One region of the Lysinibacillus sp. FSL P2-0066 genome, then DNA from elsewhere that is predicted to be linked to it. Evidence: riboswitches for the same ligand, from Rfam matches in the RefSeq annotation. Region 1 holds a riboswitch; each other region holds the start of a gene.
The links. Region 1 has a riboswitch for S-adenosylmethionine ahead of MKZ14_RS02200 (MetQ/NlpA family ABC transporter substrate-binding protein). Riboswitches for the same ligand answer to the same signal wherever they lie in the genome.

Region 2: it holds a riboswitch for S-adenosylmethionine, as region 1 does, so the genes downstream of both, MKZ14_RS07880 (YezD family protein) here and MKZ14_RS02200 (MetQ/NlpA family ABC transporter substrate-binding protein) in region 1, are expected to answer to the same signal.
Region 3: it holds a riboswitch for S-adenosylmethionine, as region 1 does, so the genes downstream of both, MKZ14_RS21225 (cyclase family protein) here and MKZ14_RS02200 (MetQ/NlpA family ABC transporter substrate-binding protein) in region 1, are expected to answer to the same signal.
Region 4: it holds a riboswitch for S-adenosylmethionine, as region 1 does, so the genes downstream of both, MKZ14_RS19910 (bifunctional homocysteine S-methyltransferase/methylenetetrahydrofolate reductase) here and MKZ14_RS02200 (MetQ/NlpA family ABC transporter substrate-binding protein) in region 1, are expected to answer to the same signal.

What each region holds. Positions count from the first base shown of each region.
Region 1 covers NZ_CP150202.1:457,514-460,645, reverse strand. Annotated here, with positions in the region: gene MKZ14_RS02210 (pyridoxal phosphate-dependent aminotransferase) at 1-605, shown strand, start outside; gene MKZ14_RS02205 (PPC domain-containing DNA-binding protein) at 648-1,151, opposite strand; SAM riboswitch class I at 1,274-1,378, shown strand; gene MKZ14_RS02200 (MetQ/NlpA family ABC transporter substrate-binding protein) at 1,467-2,297, shown strand; gene MKZ14_RS02195 (ATP-binding cassette domain-containing protein) at 2,403-3,132, shown strand, end outside.
Region 2 covers NZ_CP150202.1:1,636,950-1,640,081, reverse strand. Annotated here, with positions in the region: gene MKZ14_RS07890 (VOC family protein) at 1-324, opposite strand, end outside; gene MKZ14_RS07885 (flavin reductase family protein) at 474-959, shown strand; gene MKZ14_RS07880 (YezD family protein) at 1,051-1,206, opposite strand; SAM riboswitch class I at 1,278-1,373, opposite strand; gene MKZ14_RS07875 (heparan-alpha-glucosaminide N-acetyltransferase domain-containing protein) at 1,544-2,638, opposite strand; gene MKZ14_RS07870 (TetR/AcrR family transcriptional regulator) at 2,628-3,132, opposite strand, start outside.
Region 3 covers NZ_CP150202.1:4,260,210-4,263,341, forward strand. Annotated here, with positions in the region: gene MKZ14_RS21215 (helix-turn-helix domain-containing protein) at 1-1,035, shown strand, start outside; gene MKZ14_RS21220 (hypothetical protein) at 1,152-1,556, shown strand; SAM riboswitch class I at 1,638-1,744, shown strand; gene MKZ14_RS21225 (cyclase family protein) at 1,832-2,569, shown strand; gene MKZ14_RS21230 (DedA family protein) at 2,600-3,132, opposite strand, start outside.
Region 4 covers NZ_CP150202.1:3,999,645-4,002,776, forward strand. Annotated here, with positions in the region: gene MKZ14_RS19910 (bifunctional homocysteine S-methyltransferase/methylenetetrahydrofolate reductase) at 1-1,514, opposite strand, end outside; SAM riboswitch class I at 1,604-1,704, opposite strand; gene MKZ14_RS19915 (protoporphyrinogen oxidase) at 1,804-3,132, opposite strand, start outside.

The DNA of each region.
Region 1 (3,132 bases):
AGACCGTTCGCTTTGCGAAGGAGCACAATATTATCGTATCACATGATTTTGCTTATGGGGCAATAGGATTTGACGGTAATAAACCAGTTAGCTTCCTTCAAGCAAAGGGTGCAAAAGAAGTAGGAGTTGAAATGTATACATTATCGAAAACCTATAATATGGCTGGCTGGCGTATAGGCTTCGCTGTAGGGAATGCCGAGATTATTGCTGCTATTAATCTAATTCAGGATCATCTGTTTTGTAGTCAATTCCCTGCCATTCAACAAGCCGCAGCAGTAGCACTGACGGCTTCCCAACAATGTGCGGATGAACTACGAGCTACTTATGAGCGTCGCCGCAATGTACTCATTGAAGAAGCTCGAAGAATTGGCTGGCATGTTACGGCTCCAAAAGGCTCCTTCTTCGCATGGCTCCCTGTACCACTAGGCTATACAAGTGAACAGTTTGCTGATCTTTTGCTCGAAAAAGCTGATATCGCTGTAGCAGCAGGTAATGGCTTCGGTCAATATGGTGAAGGCTATGTACGCGTAGGATTGCTGGTTAGTGAGGAGCGCTTACGTGAAGCAATCCATAGAATCGAGCAATTACAATTGTTTAAAAGATAATGACGCCATATCCTGTAGCTATCCCTAGCTACAGGATTATTACTATTTTTCAATTTTCCTTGGTTGCCCTAAACCATTTTCTAATGGATAAAATTGAACATGACCTGTTTCATCATCCCATTTTCGAATATGTTGAATCCCTTGTACCTCTGCCAACACGATGTCAGCAGTAATAACAGGGTTGCCCCCTTTTATTAAATGCCCACCTGATACAACACCCCATTGATCGCTCATAGAACCATGGAAATGTGTCTCATATCCACCATCTCGCTTACACACCACACCTGAACCTTGAATAAATTCTAATGGTCCCTCTTTTTCAATCACATCACTAAAACGAACTTGAATTTGAGCTGTTGCATCTGGCACTAAATAAACAAAGCTGCTTTTTTGAAAGCTGCCAATACAGCTTACAATTGTTGCTGACTCTATGCTATTCTCTTCGCAAAGCGCTTCAATCCCTTCAATGATATCTGTTCCCGTTAGAAAACGAGCACTAATAACCTTACCAAATGAACCTATACCATAATTAACTCTTACAGACATTGTTATCCCTCTTTTGCGTCGAAATATTATAATTATATAAAAAATTTAAAAATTATTTATTGACTTACTATACCCTATAAATTATATTAGTTCTATCGGAATTACAAAAAAATATTATAAATCTCTTATCAAGAGTAGCTGAGGGACTGGCCCTATGAAGCTCGGCAACCTCCTTTTTATAGGAAGGTGCTAAATCCTGCAAACGATCTTCGTTTGATAGATAAGAGAGGACATCTTTTCATGAGCCTCTCTTAATTTGTAAGAGAGTTTTTTTATTTTCAAAAAACCGATAAAAACAATCTTGGAGGTATTTTCATGAAAAAGAAAAATAAATTTTTAGTAGGTTTAGCAAGTTTAACATTAGTAGCAGCTTTAGCAGGCTGTGGCTCTAAAGAAGATAGTAAAAGCCAAACTGAAGGAATTGATGAAAAGAAAATCGTTGTAGGCGTCACTTCTGGTCCACACGAACAAATTGCAGAAGTAGCCGCTAAAGTAGCAAAAGAAAATGGGCTAGAAGTAGAACTAAAATCATTTTCTGACTATGTTTTACCTAATACATCCTTAGCTGAAGGTGATCTTGATGCTAACAGCTATCAACACGAGCCTTTCCTAGATACATTTAATAAAGACCATGATACAGATTTAGTACCAGTGGGCAAGACGATTTTAAATCCAATGGGTATCTACTCAGAAAAATATAAATCCTTTGATGACATTCCTGACGGTGCAACGTTTGGCTTACCAAATGACCCAACGAATGGAGCACGTGCCCTCTTTGTTTTACAGGAAGCTGGCTATATTAAGTTAAAAGATGGCGCAGACTTAACAGCCTCGATCCGTGATGTAGAAGAAAACAAAAAGAATTTAAAATTCATTGAATTAGAGGCAGCTCAAATTCCTAAACAACTTAGTGAAGTAGATGTAGCAGCTATTAATACAAACTTTGCATTAGAAGCTGGCATTAATCCTAAAGATGACTCTATTTTATTGGAATCTACTGATTCTCCATACGTGAACTATATTGTTGTGCGTGCTGAAAATGAAAATGATCCAACAATTAAAAAGTTCGTTGAGGCTTATCAATCTGATGAGGTACGTCAATTCATCGAAGAAGAGTTTAAAGGTTCTGTAATCCCTAGCTGGTAAAACATTCAGAAAGCTTCTAAAGCCGAAGAATCTGCCGAAATTCCTCTATAGGAAAACGAGCAGATTCTTGCTTTTTAGAAGGTTGAGAAAGGAGCAAATAATCGCATGATTCAATTACAAAATATCTCAAAAGAATTTAAATCGAAAAAAGGCATCATAAAAGCTGTGGATGGCATCAATCTTCATGTAAAAAAGGGACAAATTCATGGAGTAATCGGCTATAGTGGTGCTGGGAAAAGTACACTCATTCGTTGCGTTAATCTACTAGAACGTCCTACAGCGGGAAAAGTAGTGATAGACAATGTAGACATTACGACCCTTTCTCTTCATGAATTACGTCAAACACGCCAAAAAATCGGGATGATCTTTCAGCACTTCAATCTACTAAAAACAGCAACGGTTTACAATAATATTGCTGTTCCCTTAAAGCTGCTAGGCTATAAAGAGGCGGAAGTAAAAAACCGAGTAGCTAAGTATGCCGAAATTGTCGGCTTAACAGATAAACTAGATAGTTACCCAAATCAACTTTCAGGTGGTCAAAAACAGCGTGTGGCTATTGCACGTGCCTTAGCACAGGAACCAGAGATTTTACTTAGTGACGAAGCAACAAGTGCACTTGATCCTGAAACAACGGAAGCCATTCTTGAATTGTTGTTAAAAATTAATCGGGAATTAGGCATTACGATTCTGCTCATCACCCATGAAATGAATGTAATTCAAAAAATTTGCGATGAGGTTTCTGTTCTAGAGTCAGGGAAAGTTGTGGAATTTGGCACAGCGATTGAACTTTTTGCAAAACCGAAGCACCCTACAACGCGAAAGTTTTTGAATACAA
Region 2 (3,132 bases), 1.2 Mb from region 1:
ATAGCCCAATGCTCGCAAGCGCCGACCCTCTTCCTCAATATTTTTTGTACGCAGGGCAATTCGAGAAAATCCCTGGCGCTCTTGATCACGTTTAAACGTATAATGTAGGGAATATGGGTATTGTGCCGCTTGCTCAAATAAATCACGATCATAAATAGCAATTTGTTCAATATAGCTTAAGCCAAAGTAGCTTAACGTATTATAAGTCCCCCACATCGTGTGCTGCCCACCATTCACTGTATGAACATTTCGTTTATTGAAGAAAACCTTTATATTTTCTGGTGATTCCACTTGATGAACCAGATGATCAAAATATAAAGTCATGGCCATTCCCCTTTCTTTCCCCATTACCTTTACCTATATGTTTGATTAGTTTAAAATTTACTCAAGAAAAGGAGTTACTAGTAGGATATGAAAAAAAGTTTCGTTTACCTACAAACTCCGTTCACTAATTTCATAAAGAGGTGATTTGAATGACAGATTTAGTAGCTGCCTTTAAATTGGCATTAGGTAATTATCCTACAGGCGTAACAGTTGTCACGACATGTCATGACACACAACCTATTGGCTTAACCGTCAATTCCTTTGCATCTGTTTCAATCGACCCGCTCCTTATTTTGTGGTCACTCGATAAAAAATCTCAGCTCCATCCTTATTTCACGGCTGCGCCAAATTTTGCGGTCAATATTTTAGCGAGTGATCAAGAGCATTTATGTACACTTTTTGCTAGTAAAATCCCTGATCGCTTTGCACAAGCACAGTGGTCAACTTCCACTTTAGGACTACCGATTCTACATGATACAGCAGCTAATTTACAATGTAAAACATTTCAGCAAATCGATGCGGGCGACCATACCATTTTTATTGGGCAGGTGGTAGACATTACAAATGCTCAAAAAGAGCCTTTGCTTTATCATCGCCGTCATATCGGTCCCATACCAAAAGGCTTTTATAGCTAGCCTATCACACAAAAAAAGGGCCACTTGTAAGCACAGGATATCCTTCATGCTTATAGGTGGCCATTTGACATAAGTTCTACTGAAATCATTGTTATTTTTTCTGCGGAAATCTTTGCTTTTCAAGCCTATTAATTTGCACAATTACACCATCTTGAATCGTAATATGCACTTCACCAAATTCAAGATTTTGAATCGCCTTCGCAATTGCCTCTAGCTTCTTATCATCTACTTTTACTGACTGAGCCATACGAAACACCCCTTCTTTCTTATTCCTTATTGTTCATAAAGAGGCCAACGCATCAAACTGATTGATAGCCCCTCCTATCTCTCAGACACCATCTGTTGGATTTGGCACCTGTTTTTCGGTTGCCGAGGCTTCATTGGGCCAAGTCCCTCCACCTCTCTTGATAAGAGTACTGCGTTTCTTGAAAATAATTCTATAATTCCGCTATAGGAATGTCAATACAAAATATTAGAAAACCTAGTTGAATACTATGCAATATGTCGTTTAGATTAAAAGACTCCCTATACCTAAAGTATTTTATGCCTAGTCAGTGAGAAATAGATGGCAATCCATTAATTTATTACGAGCTCCATTTCCTCATTATGAATTCAAGTGGGCCTCGATGATGTTTAGCCCTCCACCATACAGAAACAAAGACACATCCTAAAAAGTAACAGCAGGCATACAGCATAGAAAAAGCAAGTGTTTGGTTCTCCAGCTTTTGGCAAACAATTAGTATTCCAATGCCTATAAAAACATGGCCAACATAATGCGTTAAAGACATTTGTCCAGTTAAGATTAAAGATTGAATGACTTTATTTTTATATGTCTCTACAAGATAGATGGAGCCCACGATAAGGACAATAGCCGAAGCCGAATTAGATAGGACATACATCATATTTGGTGGAATCGGTCCTGTATCAAATAAATACAATGCACTCTCTACATCCAATAAATGAATGGTTGTCATCTTAATGAATACTGTTGAACAAGCCTCAGTCATGATGACTAGCAATAAACCAGTCACCAATAAGATTTTTCGTAATGTACGATTTGTTAAATCTAATGTGCCGATTAACATGCCGATCAGAAAAAAACAAATCCAGGGGAAAAGTGGGTGATAGCCATTAAACAGCAAATTTCTAATAAATCCTACTGGTGTCCAAAAATCCAGATACTCTAGTAACACATATGTTGGATGCCAGCCAGCAAGGTAATTAAATTGAATTTGAAGCCATTGTGAAAGGATAAGAATGACACCGATAATAAACATCATCCTTTTCTTAGATTGGGCAATCAACCATGCGGCAACAAACATATACACGCCATAATAATGTAATATATCTCCTGTCCAACCGATCGCATATAGTACTATCCCTATCACGAATAACAAAAGCGACCTCTTCCACAAAATAAGTCGATTCTGACGAAGAAGCATGGGGTCCTTACTCTCTCTAGCCTGACGAGTCATTAAGGCTGTTCCTATTCCTGCTAGCATGACAAATACGGCCGACGCACGCCCCTCAAACATATTTTGTAAGGCAATCAACCGTGTTGAACCATTCGTTGTAGAACCTGTTATGACGCCAAAATTGACAATGAACATACCAAGCATAGCGAGAGCTCTTGCAAAATCAAGACCTTCAATGCGCCGATCATCATTTCTATTTGTCATCTTTGCCCCCTTGAATAACGCTATGTACAGCCTCCTTCCAAATAGCTCTATAGTTCAATTGGTTACCTGTTAACATGAAATTACCGATATTATCATAGACCAGGGCTAGCATCTGTGCCTTTGCTTCTATATGAGGCGTATCGTCTAGAACTCCTAGCCGCACACCCCATTGTAGGACTTCAACAAAGCTTGTTAAAAAGCTGGTTTCTAGCTCCACTAATTGTCTCTTATAGTTTTCATCGCGAGCCGCTAATAGTACATATTGATTAAATATTTTATTAAAATAAGGATCCTTGCCCTGTGCCTCAATAGACTTATAGCCAAGCTCGAGTAATTTTTCCTTAAAATTAGCGGAAGAAAGCTCTTTATAATCCACAGCGATATCCTGTTGAATTTCTTTATACAATTCGTCAAATATGTAAGCGATTAATTGATCTTTTGATTGAAAATAATAGTAAATGGCTGGTTTTGAAATACCTACCTCTGTAGCAATC
Region 3 (3,132 bases), 810 kb from region 1:
CTAGCACAGTTAGCTGACGTCCCAAGATGGAATTATACGCGCATTTTTAAAGATATTACGGGACAAATTCCTCTTCACTATTTAAATAACATTCGTATTGAAAAAGCTAAGCAATTATTAATAACAACAAATGATCGAGTATATGAAATTAGCCAGTCTGTCGGATTTAATAATGAGTATTATTTCAATCGTCGTTTTAAAGAACATGTCGGCATTTCGCCAGGACAATATCGAAGAAGTCAAAGCAGCCATCTACGTGTATTTGCACCATTCTTAGAAGATTTCTTTGTTGCCCTTGGGATTACGCCAATTGCTCAATTCAGTCATTCAAAATGGGGAAAACAAGACTATTTAGGTCTACAGGAAGTGCCAGATATCGATGTACAAAATAGAGAAATGGATCGACTCCTTTACTATAAGCCAACTTTAATTATGCTAGATTCTGGTGTAGAGCGTTGGGAATCCTTTCCGCATTTAAATGAGGTAGCCCCCGTCTGCCATCTCTCACACCCTGGAGAGAATTGGCAATCTACGTTATTTAAAATTGCAGATCTAACAGGAAAAACCTCCTTGATACAAGACGTAATCCTACAATATGAAGATAAAGTACAACAAGCAAAAGGAATTCTTAGTAAATCCGTTTATGGGCAAAGTGTGGCATTTCTCCGTATTTCAGCCATTGGCATCACTCTATACGCTGGTCCTGAGTGTGGCTATACGGGCCCCATTTTATATCATGACTTAGGTTTAATGCCCCATTCACTAGTATGGAGTATTCCGCCCAATCAACGTAAAGCCCAACTGACATTTGATCGATTGATGCAATTAGATGCCGATCATTTATTTATTACATTTGATAAACAACATTCCATTCATGAGAATGAAGAACGTGCTATTTTAAAAACACCTACTTGGAAAAACCTAGAAGCTGTTAAAACCAACTGTGTCTATGAAGTAGACTTTTTAACATGGATGAATTATGGCATTTTATCACATAGTAAAAAAATTGATGATGTCTTGGATGTACTTGGCTAAAAAGGAAGCTCACTTTAGCTTCCTTTTTAAATGTTTAGGACAAACATTGTATTGTAAATAACACCGAAAGTCGTTTGGCTACATAAGATAAGATATCAGGCTATAGGATAGGAGGAATGATCTTGTATTACAATCCTTATCCGTATTTTGTTCATCCCTATCATTATCCAACATCGCCAATTGCAAATCATTTTGCCGTTAGACCCTTTTCTCAACATCTAGCAATGCCGACCAATAATCCTTTTCCACCTGTCGATACACACAAATTAAAAGCTTCAGCAACACGGATAAAGGCGATGATGCAGCAAGCTCAATTACTTACGGATAAAATAGATAGCTCCCAACAATTCGCACATGATTTAATGAATGCTGCTCAACTTTCAAATAAAACAGAGGTTGAAAAATTAATCACATCAACAGGCATTACGATGAAATTTGAAACGAACTATACACCAGACAGTTTTAGAATACGTCTTATTGATAATGATTGTTGTGGAGTCACCTTGAATTTGAATTGGTGAAAATTCCTAGTGAACTTGTAAACTATAAAAAACTATGCTAAAGTGTTTGTATTGTTATTTCTGAAAATTCTTATATTACTTTTCTTATCAAGAGAGACGGAGGGATTGGCCCGATGAAGTCTCAGCAACCAGCTAAACAGTATGGTGCTAATTCCAATTGGCAAAATGATCAGCCTTGAAGATGAGAAGAACTACCGTTGTTTCAGCAGGAGTCCTCTTCTATAAGGGGACTCCTTTTTATGTACCACTATTTTTAACAGAAAGCAGGGAAATAGATGTCTAATGAACTTTTACAAGCATTGCAATTATTAAAATCGAAACAGTGGGTTGACTTAACACATACATTCGGCCCTAATTCACCACATTTTTTTATGTTTGAGGACGCTAAATTTGAAACGTTATTCTCTCATAAGGATGGCTTCTTCGCCCAACAATTTACGTTCCCCGGTCAATATGGCACACATATCGACCCACCCATTCATTTTGTGCGAGATACTCGCTACTTAGAAGAATTAGAACTAAAAGAGCTTGTTCTCCCCCTTGTTGTCATTGATAAATCACAAGAGGCTGCAAGCAACCATGACTTTGCATTAAGTGTTGAAGATATTCTTGATTTTGAGGACAAGCATGGAGAAATAGAAGCAGGAACATTTGTAGCATTACGTACAGATTGGAGTAAGCGCTGGCCAGATAAAGAAGCTTTCAGTAATAAGGATGCAGATGGACATAACCATATCCCTGGCTGGGGTTTAGAAGCTTTACAGTTTTTACTAAAAGAACGCAAGGTAAGCGCAATTGGTCATGAAACATTCGATACGGACTCTGCCGCCGATTTTCGTAAAAATGGCAAGCTAGATGGTGAATATTTCGTACTTGAACAAGACACCTATCAAATTGAGCTAATGACGAATTTGGACAAGCTACCTGCGAAAGGCGCTATCATCTTCAATATCGTACCTAAGCCAGAAAAAGCATCTGGCTTCCCTGTGCGCTCATTTGCTATTTTGCCATAACATAAAAGTCGGTATAGCGTATACCGACTTTTATGTTTGTCCATTTCTTTTTTTGAATAGAAAGTAAGCAATGAGCATCCCTACAATAAATAAAAGGATAAGATAGATACTATAATGAGTCAGATAGTATCCAACAAATCGCCATTTCTCTCCAAGCATCTTTCCTAATGATATAAATGTGAACGTCCAGATAAATGCCCCTGTATAGGCAAAAAGCGCAAACTTTCTATAAGGATAATTATTAATAGCCGCAATATACGCTGTCAAATGACGTACCCCGGGGATAAAATAGCCAATTAATAATAGGGTAGGTCCTATTTTTGTAAACATCTTTTTCGTAAAGTCAATTTTTTGCTCTGTAATATGAATTTTAGGCCCATATTTCTGCAATAACGGTAAGCCAAAACGATAACCAATATAGTAGCTTAAGGTAATGCCTCCAACCGCACCAATCATTGCACTGACTAAAGCAGGAATATGTTCAAGACTTTCTCGGTAAACACTATAGCCTACATAAGTTAGAAACACCTCATCAGGAAGTGGCACCCCTACAATACCTCCAA
Region 4 (3,132 bases), 1.1 Mb from region 1:
TCTACAATTTTTTCTTTCGTATACACTGGTTGAGAAATGAAGTAGTCTGCCCCATGCTCAATTTTCTTCTCTAAACGTGTCACAGCACGTTCTAACACACGGACGTTTGGATTAAATGCAGCAGCAACTGAAAAATTTGCTTTTTTACGAAGTGGTTTACCTGAGAAGGAAACCCCTTCATTTAACTGCTTAATTAATTGGATCAGCTCCATCGAAGATACATCATAAACACTTGTCGCACCTGGGAAGTCTCCCACTTTCGTTGGATCACCCGTAACAGCCAACACATCATGAATACCTAAAGCATTTAGACCCATTAAATGCGATTGAAGACCAATTAAGTTACGGTCTCGACATGTAATATGTGTTAGTGGGCGTACACCATGTGTACTCTTCAACAATGCTCCCATTGCAATATTGCTAATCCGTGGTGAGGCCAGTGAATTGTCTGCCATCATGACTACATCTGCACCTGCATCATACAATTGCTTTGCTCCTTCAAGGAATCCATCAATCTCTAAATGTCTAGGCGTATCCAACTCTACTATGACAGAGCGTTCACGTTTTACTTTTTCATGAAGAGGCTCATACTTTGGTGGCTCCGCTTCACGTACAATCTCAATCTTTTCAGGTTTCGCATGCTTCTCCTGAACCGGTGATAACTCTTCTAAATACTTCTTTGCTGCTGCAATATGTTTGGGTGTAGTACCACAGCAGCCCCCGATTAAACGTACACCTTGGTCACGTAATTCAACAGCTGCTCGACCAAAATAATCAGCTTCTGACTCATAAACGACACGTCCATCCTCTAAGTCAAGAAGTGACGCATTCGGATAGGCAGACATGAATGCCTTATTAGGAAGTTCTACACCTTCAAATGCTAGAATTGTATGGTGAGGACCTAGTCGACAATTGACGCCAACAATATCTGCACCGAGGGCTTCAAGCTCATGGAGAGCATTATTTAAAGACATCCCATTTTGTAAAACACCAGGCTCATGCATAGAAACTTGTGCAATAATTGGCAAATTTGTTTTTTCTCGTAGCATCTTTAAGGTTGCTGATAATTCTTCAAAATCATAATAGGTTTCGAGTAAAAGACCATCTGGATTCCCTGCCAGTAAGACACTTGCTTGTTCTTCAATAGTCGCTAATATTTCATCCAAGGTTGCATCACTTTTACGAATTCCCCGAATACCTCCAATTGTTCCTAAGACAAATTGACCGCCATCTGCCGCTGCTCGTTTTGCAATGGTAATAGCTGCTTCATTAAACTGTTGGACACGTGATTCTAATCCATAGCGAGCTAATTTGATGGCATTTGCACCGTACGTATTCGTTTGAATGATGTCAGCACCAGCCGCAATATATTCTCTATGAATCTTCTCAATTAACTCGGGTCTCTGAACATTCATTTCCTCATGGCAATACTCCAATCCATAGCCATATAGCACTGTGCCTATTGCACCGTCCGCTGTCAATACATGCGTTTTTAACTTTTCAAGCAATCCCATAAAACTAGCCTCTCTTCCTATGTCTCTATATAATAAAAAGCCCTCTTTCATAAAAAAAGAAGGCTTTAACGATTCATCATTGTTGTTCCTTCTCATCTTCGACTCAACGGTCTTCTGGATTTAGCACCTGACAATAAAGTTGGTTGCTGAAGCTTCAATGGGCCAGTCCCTCTGCTTCTCTTGATAAGAATTAAGTATGAATTTTTTAAATAATTAAAAGAATCATATCGTTTACTGACGAATGAGTCAAGACTATTTCACATAAGAAAGTTTTTTTCCACTTAAAACCTTAGAAATTGGCAAGTTCCTTTGCAAGCTCTTCACCAATTTTTTTCCCATTTTGAATGCAAGCACCAATACCTACGCCAAAATATGAGCACCCAGCAATGGATAAATTTGGATATTTTTCATGTAATTCATGTAGTAACCCTTGTAATGCTTCACGATGCGCTAGATCATATTTAGGCATTTGATCAATCCATTTTGTTACATTTACAACGGTTGGCTGTTCTTCTATTCCTAGGCTCTTTCTCACATCTTCTAAAGCAACTGCTGCCAATTCTTCATCCGTCATGGCACGTAGTTGCTCATAGGCTGGATTGATGCTCTTATAAAAGAGTCGCAAAAGTAATTTATTTTCTTTCGATGTATGCTTCCATTTGCGACTAGTCCAAGTAGCTGCATTACAAGTAACGTCTGAATTATGGGAAACAATATAGCCCGTTCCATCTGCTGGTAATCTAGAGTCCGGCACATCAAAACCTAAATAAATAGTAATCGCTGACGCTGTCGTAAATTGGTCAAAATAGCGATTTAAAGATTCATCCTGTAGTAGATTTTGGACAGTATCGTTTGGTAATGCTAAAACGACATATTCTGACTCAATAATTTCACCATTGGCTAAGGAAATTGTATAGTTCTTATCTTGTTTTTTAACATTTAGAGTAGTAACGCCCTTGATGATTTCTACATCGGATAATGTTTGTTCAAGTCGATCAATTAAAGAAGATAAACCATTTTTAAAGGATATAAATTTTTTGTTCGCTGCTTTAACAAATTGCTCACGATTCGCATCAAAGCCTCTAATAATACTTCCATAATCATTCTTATAATCAATCAGATACGGTAAAGTAGAGCCAATAGAAAGCTGATGTAAATCTCCCGAATAAACACCTGCAAGGACTGGTGCAATTTGATTTTTCACCAGTTCCTCTCCTAAATAGTAAGTTAAAAATTCACCGATTGAACTTTCCTTTGTGAAGCGATCGTTAGGTAATGTTAAATCCTTCAACGCTTCTTTTTTCCCTTGCTCGGAAATGAGTGTACTTTCCTCTAAGGATGTCAAACTCATCGGTATTCCAAAAGTTGAATCTGCTGGAATAGCGTGTAACTCATTATTCGTATAAATATAAGAAATACCTGTTTCGTTGTAGACTAGTTCCGCTTCAAAATCAAGCTCCTGTACAAGTTCCATAACACCTTGGTGACGCGCTACAATAGAATCAGCACCTGTTTCCATGATGAAACCTTGTTCATGTGCCGAATATAATTTGCCTCCTAAATATGTATTTTTTTCTATAAGTACTAGACGAACATCTAAATTATGTTCCTTCACTTG